4 regions of the Desulfovibrio ferrophilus genome follow, and region 4 is predicted to be linked to each of the others. Evidence: predicted binding sites of a transcription regulator. Region 4 holds the regulator's gene; each other region holds the start of a gene.

Region 1 (4,470 bases), 580 kb from region 4:
ACGATGATCACCAGTTCGGTTTCCGACTTCTGGAAATTACTGGATCGGAACAGGGTCCCGAGGATGGGGATGTCGCCCAGTCCTGGATACTTCTTGATGTCTTCGCGGATTTCGTCCTGCAACAGTCCGGCGATGGCAAAGCTCTGACCGTCGCCCAGTTCCACGGTGGTGGAGGCGCGGCGACTGGTCAGTGCCGGGATGGTGAAGCCCGAAATGTTCAGGGCATTGGCGTAATCCAGCTCGGAAACTTCGGGGAACACCTTCAGGCTGATGCGGCCCTGCGAGAGTACGACCGGGGTGAAGGCCAGGGCCACACCGTAGGGCTTGTACTCGATGGCCACGGTGCCGAGTCCCTGCGGAATGGGCACGGGAATCTCGCCACCGGCCAGGAATTGGGCTTCTTCGCCACTGCGGCAGATGAGAGTGGGTTCGGCCAGGACCTTGACCAGTCCGTTTTGCTTGAGCACATCCAGAAAGCCCGTGATGTTGGTGCTGCCGATGGCGGTGCGACCGATCGCTGTGGTGGTCTCGGTATTGTAGAGCAAGCCTGGAGTATTGGTTCCGCCTGTCAGGGCAGGGTTCTGGTTATCCAGGGAAATCAGGTTGTTCAGCAAGGTGTAGGCCAGATTGCCATTGGATGCGAAGGCCAGGTCCACGCCCAGGCGTTCCAGCACATTGCGGTGCATCTCAGCGACCTTGACCTCGAGCATGACCTGATGCACGCCACCGACGCTCATCAGATTGGTTACCTTTTCCGGGGCATAGAGTTCGGCCAGATCCAGAGCGGTGCTCAGGTTGCCTGTGCTGCTGACAACGCCGGACAGAGTGATGGATTCACCGGCGGCCATGACCTTCAGGTTGCGCTCATCGGGGAGCACGCGGTGCAGCATCTGCTTTAGTTGAGCAATGTCCGGGGTCACGGAGATGTCGTAGATGTGCGAGACACGACCGTCATGACCCCACAGGGTCAGGTTGGTGGCGCCGGGTGCCTTGCCCGTGAGGTAGATCTGATTGGGCGAGAGCAACAGGATTTCGGCAATTTCCGGGTCAGCCACGGACAGCCGCTTGATGGGAATCTGACTGTTCAGGACCATGGACTTGCTCTTGGTCAGTTCAATGGATTCGGTCGCGAAATTCGTGCCCGCAACAGCACCGGTGCAGGACAGGGTCAGGAATGCGACGGTCAGCAAGACCGTCTTGCGGACGATGTTGCTACTAGTCATGACGTGCAAACCTCACTGTCTTGCGGCTGGTGCCGGTGATGACTTCCACTCCCACATACTTGGGCTTGCCGCTCTTGCCTTTGGGTTGCTTGAGCGATGACATCAGCTTGGGAACATCGATGCCTTCGGTGCGAACGTCCTTGACGTCTGCGGGATTGCGCAGAGCAAAATGCAGAGTCCCTCTGGAGGCGGCCAGAGCAAGCTTTTCACTTTCTTCGCTACTCAGTTCCAGGGTGTATGTGTCCATGGATGAGGTTTCGCCGTCGTCGCCCTCGGGCTCCAGTTCGGTGCCCGTGGCGATGACCTTGATGTCTTCAAGCACGGTCTTGGAGAAGGAGTATTCATCCTTGTTCTTGTCCTGGATATCCATGGTCACCAGCACATCCACGTGATTGCCGGGGCGAATGAATCCGGACAGTCCCAAAACCTTGTTGCCCTTGACGGCCACGGCGCGCTTGCCCGGGGCGATCAGGGTGCTGACACCCGAGAAGGCTTCGTCACTGACAAGGCGTGAGGCTGTGATGGCCTCGCCTTCGCCAATGGGGAAAGCCGCAACGCGGTTGGTCAGGGATTCGACTTCGGCATATGTTCCTGAGGGAGCATTTTCCTTCAGGAATCTGGCTTGCTTGAGTAATTCTTCAGTGAGCTTTTCACCCTTGGCAATGTCCTTTGCGGCAACGATGATCGTGACTTGCGAGCTTGCGTCTTCCTGTTGCTTTGCGCCCAGACGGGCGTTCATCCACTTGAAGACGAGCACACCGGCGATCAGCGACAGGACCAGGGCGATAACGATTTGGATAACTGCGGTCTTACGCATGGCGTTGTCCTCCTATGCCCACCAGACCGGAACAAAAGCATTCATCCCGTAATCACTGATTACGGAAATGATGGTTCCGGCCGCGATGGCGGCTCCGTATGCGAGTTGGGGAACGCCCTGCGATCTGCCTTGAAGATTCTGAACCCAGGTGCCAGCGCCAGCCAGCAGTCCCTTTGAGTCCTTCATGGCAGAGGCCAGCATCGTGGTCAGGGGAGAGCGCCAGGCAACAACGGCCACGGCGTAGACACCGCCAACGAGGCTGGTAAACAGAAATGCCTTGAGCGCGCCAGCGGGGCCCAGAAAGGCTCCAGCGACGGCCATGAGCTTGACGTCTCCGGCGCCCATGTATCCCATCAGGAAGGGGATGAGCATGGTGCCGAAACCCGCAGCAAGGCCGATGGAGGCAAAGACGAGACCGTCAGCGCCGGTCATCACGTAGTGCCAGCATAGGGCCAGCAGCATGGCGGGATACGTCAGCTTGTTAGGTATCCTTCGTTCACGCAGGTCAGTGACCGTCGCGATCAGGAGGATGAAGGTGAGGATGATGTAGTGCAGGGCGTCCATGAGATTCTCCTTTGGAGGCGGGACGCCCGGGGGTGGGGGTTGCCCGGGATGCAGACGGAGCCGGGGGGGATGAGGGGAAATCCGGCTCCGTCCGCTCTGCGCTGGGGAAAAAGCGCATAAATTGTGTCCCGCGCAAGGTGTGGATGCGTGTACTTAGCCGCCAATGGCGGTCAGCACGGTTTGGAAAGCGGTGTTGATGCCGGTGCCAAGCAGGCCGACGGTAGCGGCGATAACAGCGGCGATCAGGGCGGCAATCATGCCGTATTCGAGAGCGGTGACGCCTTCTTCGTTACGGATAAGGTTCATCAAGGTCTTCATGGTTCTTCTCCTCATGTTAGAAAGTTCCCGATTCTTGTTATGGCTTGGGGATGGATCCTTTGCCGTTGATGAACTCCACAAGGCAAGGCGTGTGCCACGAAGTGTTTTAGTAGGGCTATAGTTGAATAATTTAATCTCTAAACTGCTGTAATTATGGGTAATAAAAAACCACAAAACTCTGGAGCCTTGTCTGGCGGGGGCAAACTCCGATGCCCTTAGATGGGCTGAAATCTAAAAAAATGAGATTTGATTTGGTCGAAGAGCGAAGGGTTGGCTTAAGTAAGTGTCTTTAATTATTCAAGTAATATTAAGAGTGATGCTTTATCTAAAAAAAATAGACTGGGGGCGGGTGGGAGAAGTTTGTGGGAGAAATCATAGTGGAAGTTTATCTGTGAACAGGGGAAAGCTCCCAAGCCATGGGCGTAATCAGCAAGTTTTTGAGATCATGCATCTGATCTATAAAAAATAGATTTCGATGGGGAGGGCGAGTTGAGAAAGGTGGAGAAGGCTTGTGCTTGAATCAGTGCGGGGCTTTGGGATCGATGCCGTGCTTCTTGATTTTTGCCCAGAGGTTCTTGGGGGTCAGTCCCAGCAGGGTGGCTGCTTCGGTCTGCAGACCTCCGGCCCTGGTCAAAGCACCCACGATCAAGTTGCGTTCCACTTCACGCATGGTGGTGCGCAGATCGATAGCTCCTTGGTCGATATCATCACCGTCTGCCATGGTAGGTTTGGGGCCACCAAGGGCAGACGCAATATCCTGGGCACTGATGATGTCTGAGCCCGCATGTATGGCCGCACGCTCAAGGGTGTTGGCCAACTGGCGGACGTTGCCCGGCCAATCCTGTTTCTTCAGGGCGGCCAGGGCGTCGGGGGATGCCGATTTTACGGGCAGGCCGATGGTGGCATTGATTCTCTTGATGAAGTGCTGGGCAAGGAGTGGGATGTCGCTTTTGCGTTGCCGAAGAGGGGGCAGTTCAACCACTGCAATACTCAATCTGTAATAGAGGTCTTCGCGGAAGGCTTTGTCCCGAACACGTTCTTGCAGGTTCTGGTTGGTTGCTGCGATGATGCGTACATCAACATCTACGGGACGACGTGCGCCAAGGCGCTCAACCTGCTTCTGCTCAACGGCACGTAGGAGCTTGGGCTGGATGGGGAGTGGCATGTCGCCGATTTCATCAAGCATGATGGTCCCACCGTGTGCCAGCTCGAATTTTCCGGGCTGAGCATTGGAGGCTCCGGTGAATGCGCCTTTTTCATGGCCGAATAGTTCATTTTCAAACAGGTGCTCAGGGATGGCGGCGCAGTTGACCTTGACAAATGGACCCGATGAACGCCCGGACAAGGCTCGGATGGTGTCTGAAATCAATTCCTTACCTGTGCCGGATTCACCGATGACAAGAACAGTGGTGTCCAGCGGGGCGATGCGTTCGACCAGCGCCTTGACCTCGCGCATGGGGTGCGAATCCCCAAGGATTCGCATGGAAGGGCCTTCGCTACGTAAGGTTTCACGTAGAGCCACAACTTCATTTTGCAGGCGGCGTTTGT
Region 2 (4,470 bases), 470 kb from region 4:
GGCGATGCTCATCACAAACACGAACCAGTGCGCTTCCTGGAACATGGTCAGCCAGTTAACGGCCATCCACTTGGCAGCGCCGGTTTCCCAGAGGCAGAAACCGATGGACATGGCACCGGCAAAGAGCAGAATAATATTCCAGGGAACTTCCTCCAGATCCTTGAGGTCAAGAATCTTGAAGACATAGAACAGGACCGTGGTCATCAGGATGATGGCGGTTTTGTCGATGGCCTGCAGCGCAGGGATAAAGGAGCGGAGGCTCATGATCACGATGGCAATACCCACGATGAGTGCAGCCATGATTTCATTCCGTTTCAGGGAGCCCAAAGAGGCGTTCAGTTCACGAGCCTTCTCGCGCAAACCGGGTATGGTCTTCTTTTCGGGCTTGCACACGACCATGAAGAAGCCCCACAGCAGGAAGGTCATCAGCCAGCCGATGGGTGCCATGTAGTAGCTGAGCTCGAAGAACGTGATGTCCTTGTCCATGATGTCTTTATAGAAGCCCAGGGCCACTGCGCCACGGGCCGCACCCAGCAAGGTGACGATGGAGCCCGCGCCTGCGACATAGGCCATGCCCATGAACAGACCCTTGCCGAACTTGGTGGGGGTCTTTGGGTCGTCGGTGTACAGGCTGTAGATGGCGATCAGCAGCGGGTACAAGGTCGCGGCCACTGCGGTGTGGGCCATGATGTGGGTCAGTGCGGCACAAACCACGAAGCTGCCCAGATAGATCATGGATGTTCGTTCGCCCACGATGTCCAGCATCTTGTAGGCAAGTCTCTTGGTCAGACCGGTCTTGGTAAACACGGTGCCGATGACCAGAGAGGCGAAGATGAACATTACGGATGGGTCCATGAAATCCTTGAACGCGGCCTTGGCCGGGCGGATCAGGAACATGGCCTGCAGGATGCCGATCATCAGTGAGGTCACACCAATGGGGACGACTTCGAATACCCACCATGTGCCTGCGAGCAGGAATACGGCGAGTGCGCCTTTGCCTTCTCGTGAGAGGAGGAAATGCTGGCCCTGGGGGTCCACAGCATCGGGCCAGGCGGGTGAATAATAGACAATCGTGAAGAGGCCCACGCCTAGCAGCATGAAGATAAGCCGTTTCCAGTCGAAGGATTCGGCGGTCTTGGTTGCGGCAGTCATGATAAAATTTACCTTCCGTCTTTGTCGGTTTGAAACAGTGGCTTGGCTATATGCTGCAGGCCAGGGTCAGTTCTTTGATCTTGCCGAATACATCGCCGTAACGCAGGACGCCAACGACCTTGCCGCCTTCGCGGACAAGAAGTGGCTGATGGATGCCGGCGACATAGCGATTCAAAGCCGAGCCAATAGATCTGTCGGCTTCGACATATTCATCTTCTTTAGGCTCATGCATGATATCTTTGATTTTCAGCATTGCGGCCTTTTGACAATAATTATCCAGAGGCTCGCCCCAGATGTCGTTTTCCTTGAATTGGTTGGCCATGTACTCTGGGGTCAGAATGGAACCTGGCGAAAGTGAATCGAGCAGGCTTTTGTATCCAGGTTCCAGAGCAAGGAAGACATCCATCATGGTGACTTTACCCATAATAGTGCCGTTGTCGTCAAATACCAGGGCGTCACGATGTGAGTGTCCCTTGTCTTTGGTGACCTTGTCATCATCAAGAATTTTGAAATAATCATAGAGGGAGTTCTCCAGTCCCACGGAAACGTATTCCGTAATGGGGATCATGAGCTCCTTGATCAAAACAGTCATTGAACATCCTCCTCCAGTCGTTTCGGGCGGCAGCGAATCGGTTCAGATTCTGGCTGGCCGTCTCCGGGCAATTACTCTTGCTTGTCCTCGGGCCTGGCCCGTTTTCCTGCGGCACGGATTTTTTCCAGAAGTTCGGTCAATTCAAAGGGAATCAGGATGTCGTCCCAAACGCCTCGCTTGCGGGCCTCCATGACGAAATCAATGCTTCCTCCGTTTTCAAGCAGAATGATTCCAGCTTTAGGTGCGGCATCATGCATGCGTTGGATTCGGCGTAAATCGTCTTCGTGTGACTCTCCGGTGGCATATAAAACAACGTCAGCCCCATGATCCGTCAGCACCCGCACGGCCTCCTCCGGATCTGCTTCCTCTGTGACGAGTAAGCCCTGCGCAGCAAGCAGAACCGAAAGCTGTTGTCGGAAGCTGTCCTCCGGCGCGATGAACAGGACGGTATACGCCATGATCGATCTGTCTCCTGGGCACGAGATGAATCGTGCACGGTTCTTTGCCAAAGCATATTGGCAAAATTTTCACAAGCATTTCGTTCTATGAGCAGAAAGCGTGCCATGAAAAAAGATGAATGATTCCAGGGGTGGTAAGATCAAGAAGGTGATGTGGAGACGTAATGAAACATTTTGAATCGAAAGGTGTGTTTCGATTTGTTTCAAAATGTTTTGAATGGGGTTGCGCGGATCCAGTTTGTCTGAATTATAGAGCCTTTGCTTCAAAGTCGAGGATGTCTCCCTGTGTGAGTGTCTCGGCATCCAGGGCTTCGACTACGGCATCCAGGTGGCCCACTACGGAGTCGTACACGGTGACGCCTTTCCATTCCAGATAGTCGTAGAATTTGTATTCAATGGCACCGGTGACTACAATTTCGGCTTTTTCAGTGAGTATCAGTTTGCACAACTCATCCGCTGAGGCAGAGGAGAGAACGAGCGTTTTGCCTTTGGGTGATGAATCCGGTCCGACCTGTCCGATCCAGACCTCTGCGGTCAGATCGAAGCGGGAGGCAACGTGGTCAAGGTCCAGGGTGACGAGTGCTTTTTTCATTGATTATCCTTTGTCATCCAGTCCGTGTTTCTTCATTTTGCGCCACAGGGTGCTACGTGCCCAGTTCAAGGTGTCGGCGGCTTGTCCTCGCCGTCCCTTGGCCTGTACCAAGGCGTCCATGATGAGCTCGCGTTCGGCATCTTCCCAATTTGCGGCGTGGGGGCGTGTGTCTGTGGGGCGTGCTTCGGTGTGTGGCTGTGGGATTTTGGCTGGTTGGGGGGCTGAGGCGTAACGCTCCGGGTTGGTCAGGTAGGCCGGAAGGTGATCCACGGTAATGGTTTCGTCTTCGCAGACGTTGACCGCATATTCTACGATATTGCGGAGTTCTCGGACGTTTCCCGGGTAGTGATAGTCAAGGAGCATGTCTTTGGCCCGAGGATCGAAGATCTTGACCCCTTTCTTGAAGGTGGTTCGAAAACGGTTGAGAAAATGATTCATGATCAATTCGGCGTCCTCGCCGCGTTCCCGTAAGGGGGGCAGGTGCATCCGGACAACATTCAGTCGGAAAAGCAGATCTTCGCGGAAGCGTCGCTCCCGGACCATCTCTTCGAGATTGCGGTGGGTGGCGGCGATGATGCGCACATCTACCTTGGCTGGCTTTGAGGCTCCGATGGGGTAGAAGGTCTTGTCGTCCAGAAAGGAAAGGAGTTTGACCTGCAAGGCCAGGGGGAGATCGCCGATTTCTGTCAGGAACAGCGAGCCGTTGTGAGCCAGGCGGAACCGGCCGCTCTTGTTTTCCACCGCACCGGTAAAAGCTCCTTTGACGTGCCCGAAGAGTTCGCTTTCCAGTAATGTCTCGGGCAGTGCGCCGCAGTTGACCTTGACGAAGGGGCCTTTGGCTCGGCTCGAGGCCTGGTGGATTGAATCAGCCAGAAGATCCTTGCCCGTGCCGGTTTCGCCAGTGATGAGTACCGATGAATCGGTCTGGGCAACGCTGGGGATCAATTGAAACAGGCTTTCCATTTTTGGGCTGTGGGCAATGATGCCGGCAAATCCGAAGGCTGCTTGTTTCTCGGGTTCGAGATTCTGGATGAGGCTCATGTTGTCCAGGGTTTCCATGTAGCCCAGGGTGGAGCCATCCATTCCCTGGATGCGTGCGGCGGTGATGCGGACCGGTATGCGCTGTCGGTCGACATTGATGATATCACCCTCTACGCACACCGGCGCTCCATCGTTATCAATGGACACCAGCGGGCAGTTCTTGACGCAGACATTGCTCCGCAGGACGTGTCGGCAGGGAAGGTTCATGACCCGTTTGGCTGGGAGTCCGGTCAGGACTTCGGCGGCCTGGTTCATGGCGACAACTCTTCTGTTCTTGTCGAGAATGACAACGGCAATGGGGATTTCATCCAGCAATGGCTGAAATGCTATGGGCGAGTTGAGAATCCCCTGAACGCTGGGGCTGGCTACTATGGAGATGGCGTCGGGCATGATGGTCTCGGTATGTTTCAGTCTTGAAACAGAATGGAACAAATTGACATGAAGTCGGGGGGGCATGTCAAGCTTGGGCTCTCTACGATGATCCTTTGGGGGCAGTTCCTCTCCTGAAACGACGCGGAGTGTGGTGAATTTTGCTTCCCGACAAAAAAAGTGTATTCACGGCCCCACGTAAAACCTGAAGGATAATGATATGAAGAAACTCCCCCAGTGCAGAACAGACAACCGCAAGGCCCGCG
Region 3 (4,470 bases), 420 kb from region 4:
GCGTCTTACTGATTTGCAGTACGAATACGGTCCGGTGGGTGCACTTCCTGCCAGTGCGGAACAGGCGCTTCGGCTCGTTTTAAAGGGCGAGAAGGGTGTTCCACTGCTTGATCTTGTGTTTTATACGGACTCCGGGTTGCCCGGTGGCCAGTGCTGGGCTGGGAGATATGGCGAAAAGGCCTTTCACCCGGTAGATAGCCGTTTGTTTATGGATCTTAAGGGAATGCTGCCTCCGCTTGCGGAGTGAAGCCCCCATGCATTGAACTTAATAGGCTCGTGCGGACGCGCATGGGTCCAACGTTGTGATCACGGAGTATATGACCATGGCTAGAATCACTGTGGAAGATTGCTTGGCCCAGGTAAACAATCGTTTTCTTATCGTCCAGATGGGTATCAAGCGCGTGAAACAGTACCGCGAAGGCTACGAGCCGTTGGTGGTTTGCAAGAACAAGGAAGCCGTAACCGCTCTGCGCGAGATTGCCGGTCACAAGGTGATCCCTGGCGATAAACTTACTGAAGTTGGTCTTCAGACTGCCGATAGCTAAACCATGAGTCAAAAAGATTACTATGATGTTCTGGGCGTTGGTCGCGAAGCCGGTGAGGATGAAATCAAAAAAGCCTATCGCAAGAAGGCATTCGAATTTCATCCAGATCGCAACCCCGATGACGCCCAGGCCGAAGAAAAATTCAAGGAAGCCGCTCAAGCCTACGATGTGCTTAGGGACGCCAACAAGCGGGCCCGATATGACCAGTTTGGACACGAAGGGGTCAATGGCAATGGCTATGGTGGTTTCTCCAATACCGACGACATCTTCAGCTCCTTCTCCGATATCTTCGGCGACCTGTTTGGGTTTGGTCCGTCGCGTGGGCCACGTGCCACCAAGGGTGCCGATCTTCGGTACAATCTGAGGATATCCTTCCGTCAGGCCGCCAAGGGCGATCAGATGGAACTCAAGATTCCCCGCAAGGCGCGCTGTACGGAATGTGACGGCAGCGGAGCCGAGCCTGGCAGTCAGCCTGAATCCTGCCAACAGTGTGGCGGTTCGGGGCAGGTGACGCAAGCCCAGGGATTCTTCCGAGTCTCCACTCCATGCCCGATTTGCCGTGGCCGTGGAACAGTAATCCAGAATCCCTGTGCCAAGTGTCGGGGTGAAGGCATTGTTCAGGAGACTCGCGAGCTGCAGGTCAACATTCCAGCGGGAGTGGATAACGGCTCGCGCCTGCGTCTGCGCGGTGAGGGTGAACCTGGCGAATTGGGTGGCCCCTCAGGCGATCTGTATGTGGTCATCTACGTGGATGAGGACAAGACCTTCCGTCGTCAGGGCCAGGATCTGGTGCACACCGTAGAAATCAATATGGTGCAGGCGGCTCTTGGAGCCACTGTTGATGTTCCCACCCTGGATGAACCCGTCCCCCTGTCCGTTCCCAAGGGAACCCAGAGTGGCGAGGTCTTCCAACTTCGTGGATTGGGTCTGCCTTTTATCAATAGGCAGAGTACTGGCGATTTGCTGGTAGAGGTCCTTGTGGCGACTCCCACGAGTTTGTCCAAGCGTCAGGAGGAACTCCTTGAAGAGTTCTGGAAGCTGGAGGACAAGAAGCTGAAGAACAAGGCCAAGAGCTTTTTCAAGCGGGCTAAAGATAAGGCCATGGGAGACTGAAAATGGGCGACAAGCTGACGCATATTGACGCTTCAGGCAATGCTCGCATGGTGGATGTTGGAGACAAGGCGTCCACCAGACGTGTAGCCATTGCCGAGGTTTGGGTTAAGCTTTCGAGTAAGACCTATGCTCTTCTGGTTGGAGGCGCTTTACCCAAAGGTGATGCCTTGGGGACCGCCAAGGTTGCCGGTATTCTGGCTGCCAAGAGCACGCATCAGCTGATTCCCATGTGTCACCCGTTGGCATTGTCCTACGTGGATGTCCGTTTTGAACCGGACGAGGCAACCTGCTCCTTGCGAATCGAGGCTGAATCTCGTACTGCCGGTCCTACCGGTGTTGAGATGGAGGCCCTGACAGCTGTTCAGGTGGCAGCACTCACTGTCTATGACATGTGCAAGGCCGTGCAAAAGGACATCGTGATTGAGGGGTGTCGTCTGCTGCACAAAAGTGGTGGTAAAAGCGGGACCTACGAAGCTCGCTAAGCCTCTTTAGTTCGAATAAAAAATCAAGGCCCGCTCCGTTTGGAGTGGGCCTTTTCGTTGGTTTATTGAGACTTGCTGATTAAGCCTCCTCTGGCTTGTGTACATAGGGGCGGTGAGAGAGCTGTCGTGAAGTCGGACTAGTTTTGGCCACCGCGTCCCGTAACCATGCCACGACCTTGGCCCATGCCACGACCTTGGCCCATGCCACGACCCATGCCACGACCTTGGCCCATGCCACGACCTTGGCCCATGCCACGACCTTGGCCCATGCCACGACCTTGGCCCATGCCACGACCCATGCCACGACCTTGGCCCATGCCACGGCCTTGGCCCATGCTCATTGCTGCATTGGGTTGAGGTGTCGTTTGCGCACCAGACTCTGCGTTCTTGGTCTGTTCCAGTGCCTGAGCTACTGTGCCGGGAGCTGCGCTCATGATTTCAATCTTAGCCTGAGTCAAAGCTGCTAAGGCATTGGGCCCGACGCGACCGGTGACGACACGAGTCGCCCCTGCTGCGGCAACAGCCTGGGCCGTTTGGATGCCGGCTCCCTGGCCAAGAGCAGAGTTGTTTGAGTTGTCCATAATTGTAAATTGCTCGGTTTCCGTGTCGTAGATGATAAACATGACCGCACGGCCAAAGCGATTGTCCATGGCGCTGTCGAGCGTGTTTCCCGTGCTGCTGACGGCAATCTTCATGGCGGTATCCTCCTTTTTGTTGTTTTGTTCTATTCAAAACACAGCAAGGACCATGCAAGAAAGTGATTCTTAATAATATCAGTATAATGAGTTAGATTGTCTTCAGCTCGTGGAATAAGATTTCGCCCAAAAAAGAGCAGGTAAGGGCGAACTATGCGCCCTTACCTGCTGTGGAGTTGTACTTATGGAAAAAGCTGGTGTTGTCGGGAACTCAACTCCCGGTGATATCGACGGAGTCACCAGGTTTGACCATGCCTCCAACGACGACTTTGGCGAAGATTCCCTCGTTGGGCATGATGCAATATCCCACAGTCTTGTGAATGTTGCATTTGCTGTGGCACTTCTTCCCGATTTGAGTGATCTCAAGGCGGATGTCCGGTCCGATTCTGAGCTTTGTCCCAACCTTCAGCAATTCCAGCGGAAGTCCTGTCGTAGTCAGGTTTTCGGCAAAATCCCCTGGAACCAGTTCTGGCATTTTCTCCTGCATGCGCTGGATGCCTTCCAAGGCAAGCAGGCTGACTTGGCGTTCGCTCCCGGCATGGGCGTCGCCCACCATGCCAATTCCTGCCTGAAGGAGAGCCTTGTCGACGGTTTCCTTTTTCTGGTGCTTGACTGTGCTGGTGCATACGGCGTGGATGGTACCCATGGTTTCTCCAGATGTGTCACTCGGATTAAGTTGCGAGGAAACTATATCCGATAATTTCAATCGGGATCAAGTGCGGGAGACTTGGTCAGACTTTAGCACATGATAAAAACACGATCGGGGACATGGCGTTTGAATTGGAAAAAGACAAAGCCCTCGTCGTTTGGCGAAGGCTTTGTTGTGTTGAAAGAGAAGTGCTCCCGATTGGCGGGAAGAAGAATGTAGGGCTACCAGATTTCGCGGACCTTCACTCCTCGCTTTTTCATTACGTCTTTACAATCCTTGATGGAATACTCGCCGTAATGAACGATGGAGGCGATGAGAGCCGCCGAGGCTTTCCCTTCCAGGCAGGCATCAGCCATGTGGTCCGGATTGCCTGCGCCACCCGATGCAATGATCGGGATGGAGACGGCCTCGGAGATCATTCGGGTCAGATTGAGTTCGTAGCCATCCTTGGTGCCGTCGGCATCAATGGAGTTGAGGCAGATTTCACCGGCCCCGAGGGCTTCAACCGTCTTTGCCCATTCCAGTGCATCCATGCCCATGCGCTTGCGACCACCGTGGATTACGATTTCGTAGCCGGAGGGGCAGGCCTCTGATTTGTCGACGGCCAGCACGTCCATGCCCACGACCACAGCCTGGGAACCGAAAGCGGCTGCACCCTGGCTGATCAGGTCCGGATTTTTTACGGCAGGTGAGTTCAGGGAGACCTTTTCGGCTCCGGCCAGGAGCACGGCCCGCATTTCCTCGAGGGAATTGATGCCGCCACCTACGGAGAACGGAATGAAGATCTGTTTAGCTACTTCCTCCACCACGTTCAGCATGATGCCGCGATGTTCGTGGGAGGCGGTGATGTCGTAGAAGACCAACTCATCCGCGCCTTCCTCATAGTAGACGCGAGCAGTTTCCACCGGGTCGCCGATATCGACATTATCCTTGAATTTAATGCCCTTGGTGAGGCGGCCATCGCGCACGTCGAGGCAGGGGATGAT
Region 4 (4,470 bases):
CAGGAAAGCTCAGTCTTCCGCAAGCTCTCGGTGCGTCAGAACCTGGAGATCATCCTGGAGCACACGGGCCTGTCTCATAAGGAACAAAGGGCCAAGGCCGATCATCTGCTGAATGAATTGGGCATCACCAAATTGGCCGATCAGAAGGCCATGCATCTTTCCGGTGGCGAGCGCCGTCGCTTGGAGATCGCTCGGGCGTTGATCCTTGATCCCAAGTTCATGCTGCTGGATGAGCCCTTTGCCGGTATTGATCCCATTGCCGTGGATGATATCCAGGGGATCGTGCGTGGTCTGAAGGAAAAGGGCATTGGCGTTCTGATATCCGACCACAATGTGCGCGAGACTTTGCGCATCTGTGATCGGGCCTATCTGGTCTATGAAGGGCGGATCATTCTGTCGGGTACTCCCCAGGAAATTATAGATGATCCAAAGGCCAGAAGAGTGTATCTTGGCGAAGGTTTCTGTCTTTAACAGCCTGTCCTAATAGATCTTTCTCCCTATACAAAAACCTTGCCATTTCTATTGCAAGGCTATCGTGTCTGTGGCATTGTCTTGATGCGCTCTAAATGGGCGTGCCAGGAGGAATGCCACTTTTTTTGTTATGGATAACGGTGCATTGCCATAGATCTCACCGGTATTGACCGGATTCTCGACCTCTCTACCCTCCAACAAGCGATTATATTATGGGATTGGAACTCAGGCAGCAGCTCAAACTTTCACAGCAGTTGGTCATGACGCCACAGCTGCAGCAAGCGATCAAGCTGTTGCAACTGTCACGTTTTGAATTGTTGGACATGGTCCAGCAGGAGTTGCTTGAGAATCCGCTGCTGGAGGAGAAGCCCGAGGAAGAGGCTGTGGAACGCCCTGCAGAGGAGCAGGCCGCACCGACCAAGGAAGAGACTTACAACGACGAATCCGTTGAACAGGACCTGGCCAAGACGGCTGAGTGGGAAAGCTATCTGGGCGAGTTTTCATCCACGGCCAAGCAGGCGGTGGGACGTGAGTACGAGACACCGGAAGAGGGCATGTCCTTTGAGGCCCGTCTGTCTGCCAAGCCTTCCCTTGAGAGTCACCTTGATTGGCAGCTCAGGCTTTCCGGTGCCTCTGAGCTGGATGTTCAAATTGGTGAGCAGATTATCGGTAATCTCGATGGGCTTGGGTATCTGAGAGCCACTGCCGAAGAAATTGCAGATCAGTTGGAGCATATGCCTGTGTCTGTGCAGGCGACCTCTGCCGAGGTGGAGTCCGTTATTCTGCGCATGCAGCGTTTTGACCCCTTGGGTGTTGCCGCACGCGATCCGCGTGAATGCCTACTGGTGCAGCTGGATGCCTATAATATGGATGACCCCATTCTTGTCTCGCTGGTTTCCGAGCATCTTGAGGATCTGGAGAAGCGCCGCTACAAGCCTATTGCCCGCAAATTCAAGATTTCAATGGAAGAACTCAAGGAATATCTGGATGTTATTCAGACCTTGGACCCCATGCCCGGATCGTCTTTTGCCGGGAGCGAGCCGCAGTATGTGAGCCCGGACGTGTTCGTCTACGAATACGATGGTGAATTCGTTATCGTCCTGAATGAAGAAGGACTCCCCCGATTGCAGGTCAGCCCCTATTATGTGGATTCCGTCAAGACCACAAACTCCAAAGATAAAGAATACATGCAGGACAGGATGCGTTCTGCAGTCTGGCTGATGAAGAGCCTGTATCAGCGCCAGCGGACGCTCTACAAGGTCATGGAGAGTATCGTCAGGTTTCAGGAAGAGTTTTTCCGCCACGGGGTGAAGAAACTGAAGCCGCTGATCCTGAAGGATGTTGCGGACGATATAGAGATGCATGAATCCACCATCAGTCGCATCACCACCAGCAAGTACGTCTCTACTCCTCACGGTGTGCACGAGCTTAAATTTTTCTTCAATAGTGCTTTGGGGTTGGATGATGGCTCTCAGGTGGGTAGCGAATCCGTCAAGGCCATGATCAAGGGCTATATCGGAAGCGAAAATCCCCGCAAGCCCTTGTCAGACGAGAAAATCGCCGAAATGCTCAAAGGCGAACTTCAGGTCAACATTGCCCGCCGTACGGTTGCCAAGTATCGGAGTGCGTTGGGCATTCTTTCCTCGTCCAAGCGCAAGCAGATTTTTTAGCGGGCACAATGGTGCAAAGCCCTTTATTTTGCGTTGGATTCATCCTACACTGGAAGTGACTGGGATTCCCGGTTCCACAGCTTAAGTTAGGAGGACGCCTATGCAAATCAAGTACAACTTCAAGAACTTTGAACCGTCCGACCATCTGAGGAATTACGCCTCCACCCGATTTGAAAAGCTGTTCAAGTACGACAGGACCGAGAATGCCCTGCTTCAGGTCAATCTTTCGGTCGACAAGTTCCGGCATAAGGCGGACGTCGTATTCACCGGTGATGAATTGCACATCTCGGCGGTTGAAGAATCTGAAGACATGTACTCCACCGTTGACCTGGTTCTGGATAAGCTTGATGCTCAGGTCCGCAAGACTCGCGAAAAGGCCAAGGATCGTCGTCAGGCGAGAGGCTCAGTCCGCATGGACGTTATCAGCTTTGCTGATTCTGCCGCCGGAGAGCGCGTTCCTACCATTGAGGAAAGTGACTCCTATGAACCCAAGCCCATGGCCGTGGAAGAAGCCGCCCTGCAGCTGGATTCCCTGGGCTATGAGTTCCTGGTCTTTCATAATGCAGAATCCGAACGAATCAATGTGATCTACCTCCGTAAGAACGGAGATTATGGACTGATTGACCCTGGGATGTAAGTAAATGAAGCTCGGAGATTTGCTGGATAGGGATTTAATTCTGCCCAAGCTCAAGGCCGGGACCAAGAAACAGGTCCTGGCCGAGCTTGTGGCGGCGGCAGTGGATAAACTGCCGGAACTGGATCGGGACACGGCAATTGAGGTCCTGACCGAACGCGAGACTCTGGGCACAACTGGTATTGGGGATGGTATTGCCATTCCTCACGGCAAGTTGGATAACCTGGAAAATATTGTCGTGGTTGTTGGCCGCAGCGCGGGGGGCGTCGAATACGAAGCCCTGGACCAAAAGCCTTGTCATATTTTTTTCCTGGTTTTGGCTCCAGAACAGGTGGCAGGCATGCATCTGCGTGTCCTGGCCCATATCTCACGCCTGCTCAAGGAAGATTCCTTTAGGAAATCATTTGTCGAGGCCGATACGGGCGATGACCTGTGGCGGTTGCTCAAGGGGGCCTGAGCTCGATGAAGCCGGTCAGAGCCGATGGTGGTGAGTTTCCGGTTATTATTCTCACCGGGCTCTCGGGTGCCGGGAAGTCGACAGCGCTCAAAGTCTTTGAGGACCTCGGATTTCTGACCATGGATGGGTTACCGCCTCTGGTGATGCCGGAGATGGTTCGCCTGTTTCGCACGCAGAAGGATTTTCGTCATCGCGGGCTGACCCTGGGGTTGGACGCCAGCGGCGACGATTTTGCCAAGCAGTGGCCGCTGGCCCTGGGCGAGTTGGAAGCCATCGGAGCCAGACCCCGTCTTGTTTACGTCGAATGCAGCGCCCCTGTCCTGATGCGGCGTTATGCCGCTACCCGCCGCCCTCACCCCCTGGAAGGAGAACTTGGCCTTGAGCGTGCCATGGAAGAGGAGCGTAGGAGGTTGTTCCCGGTCCGCGAACGATCCGAATTGGTCGTTGATACGACGGACTACTCGATCCACGATCTCAGACGCTTCTTGCAGGAGAAGTGGAATTTCCTGAAAGAGAGACAGTGGGGGCTCAGGATTTACGTGTTGTCCTTTGGCTTCAAGCACCAGGTTCCCACAGATGCAGACATGGTGTTTGACCTGCGTTTCCTGCCGAATCCGTATTTTGACGAGAAGCTTCGTCCCATGTCGGGCAAGGACAAGCCTATTGCGGATTTTGTTCTTGGTTCGGACGAGGGCAGCGAGTTTTTACGACACCAGATGGAATATTTGAACTATATCCTGCCATGCTATGCCCGCGAGGGGCGTTACCGCCTGACACTGGCTTTTGGCTGTACCGGCGGACGTCATCGATCAGTGGCTACTGCCGAGGCCGTCTTTGACTCCTTGCGCAAGTCGGATTATGCAGTCTTTCTTGAACATCGCCACCTCGACCTAGAATAGGGACGGCATCTTGCTGAGGTGATGGGCGTCGCTGTCCCCCGGACGAACATAATACATGAGCAAAGAAACCAAGAAGATCAAGAATGTGGGCGTGGTTGTTGCCACGCACACGGATTACGGCACACGGCTGATTGCCGCGGCCGAGATGATCCTGGGAGAACAGAACGATTGTGTCTCTGTGAGCGTGGACATTTCCCACGGCATGGACGACATCGTTGAATCGTTGCGTCAGGCTGTGGAGTCCGTGGACAAGGGCGGGGGAGTGATGATTCTGACCGACATGTTCGGCGGAACTCCTACCAACCTGAGTCTCTCACTGCTCGGTGCCTATAAGCTCGA

What was found. Region 4 encodes sigma-54, which starts transcription at its own class of promoters, with help from an activator protein. Its sites were predicted from a motif close to CTGGCACGGNNNNTGCTT; they were not measured.
Region 1: EL361_RS06975 (Flp family type IVb pilin) is a predicted target of sigma-54. The motif match lies at 3,003-3,020, and genes of this name have one in related genera.
Region 2: EL361_RS06460 (DNA-binding transcriptional response regulator) is a predicted target of sigma-54. The motif match lies at 2,292-2,309, and genes of this name have one in related genera.
Region 3: EL361_RS06220 (NifB/NifX family molybdenum-iron cluster-binding protein) is a predicted target of sigma-54. The motif match lies at 2,877-2,894, and genes of this name have one in related genera.

The regions. Positions count from the first base shown of each region.
Region 1 covers NZ_AP017378.1:1,495,960-1,500,429, reverse strand. The annotation lists gene EL361_RS06990 (type II and III secretion system protein family protein) at 1-1,223, opposite strand, end outside; gene cpaB (Flp pilus assembly protein CpaB) at 1,216-2,040, opposite strand; gene EL361_RS06980 (A24 family peptidase) at 2,053-2,604, opposite strand; gene EL361_RS06975 (Flp family type IVb pilin) at 2,758-2,922, opposite strand; gene EL361_RS06970 (sigma-54-dependent transcriptional regulator) at 3,443-4,470, opposite strand, start outside.
Region 2 covers NZ_AP017378.1:1,381,535-1,386,004, reverse strand. The annotation lists gene EL361_RS06470 (SLC13 family permease) at 1-1,152, opposite strand, end outside; gene EL361_RS06465 (hypothetical protein) at 1,199-1,744, opposite strand; gene EL361_RS06460 (DNA-binding transcriptional response regulator) at 1,816-2,202, opposite strand; gene EL361_RS06455 (NifB/NifX family molybdenum-iron cluster-binding protein) at 2,450-2,794, opposite strand; gene EL361_RS06450 (sigma-54 interaction domain-containing protein) at 2,798-4,225, opposite strand; gene EL361_RS06445 (TrmH family RNA methyltransferase) at 4,425-4,470, shown strand, end outside.
Region 3 covers NZ_AP017378.1:1,335,925-1,340,394, reverse strand. The annotation lists gene EL361_RS06240 (DUF4340 domain-containing protein) at 1-247, shown strand, start outside; gene rpoZ (DNA-directed RNA polymerase subunit omega) at 324-545, shown strand; gene dnaJ (molecular chaperone DnaJ) at 549-1,658, shown strand; gene moaC (cyclic pyranopterin monophosphate synthase MoaC) at 1,661-2,140, shown strand; gene EL361_RS06220 (NifB/NifX family molybdenum-iron cluster-binding protein) at 2,278-2,835, opposite strand; gene EL361_RS06215 (MOSC domain-containing protein) at 3,047-3,481, opposite strand; gene hisF (imidazole glycerol phosphate synthase subunit HisF) at 3,706-4,470, opposite strand, start outside.
Region 4 covers NZ_AP017378.1:911,702-916,171, forward strand. The annotation lists gene lptB (LPS export ABC transporter ATP-binding protein) at 1-471, shown strand, start outside; gene rpoN (RNA polymerase factor sigma-54) at 684-2,141, shown strand; gene hpf (ribosome hibernation-promoting factor, HPF/YfiA family) at 2,242-2,778, shown strand; gene EL361_RS04270 (PTS sugar transporter subunit IIA) at 2,783-3,232, shown strand; gene rapZ (RNase adapter RapZ) at 3,229-4,131, shown strand; gene EL361_RS04280 (PTS sugar transporter subunit IIA) at 4,187-4,470, shown strand, end outside.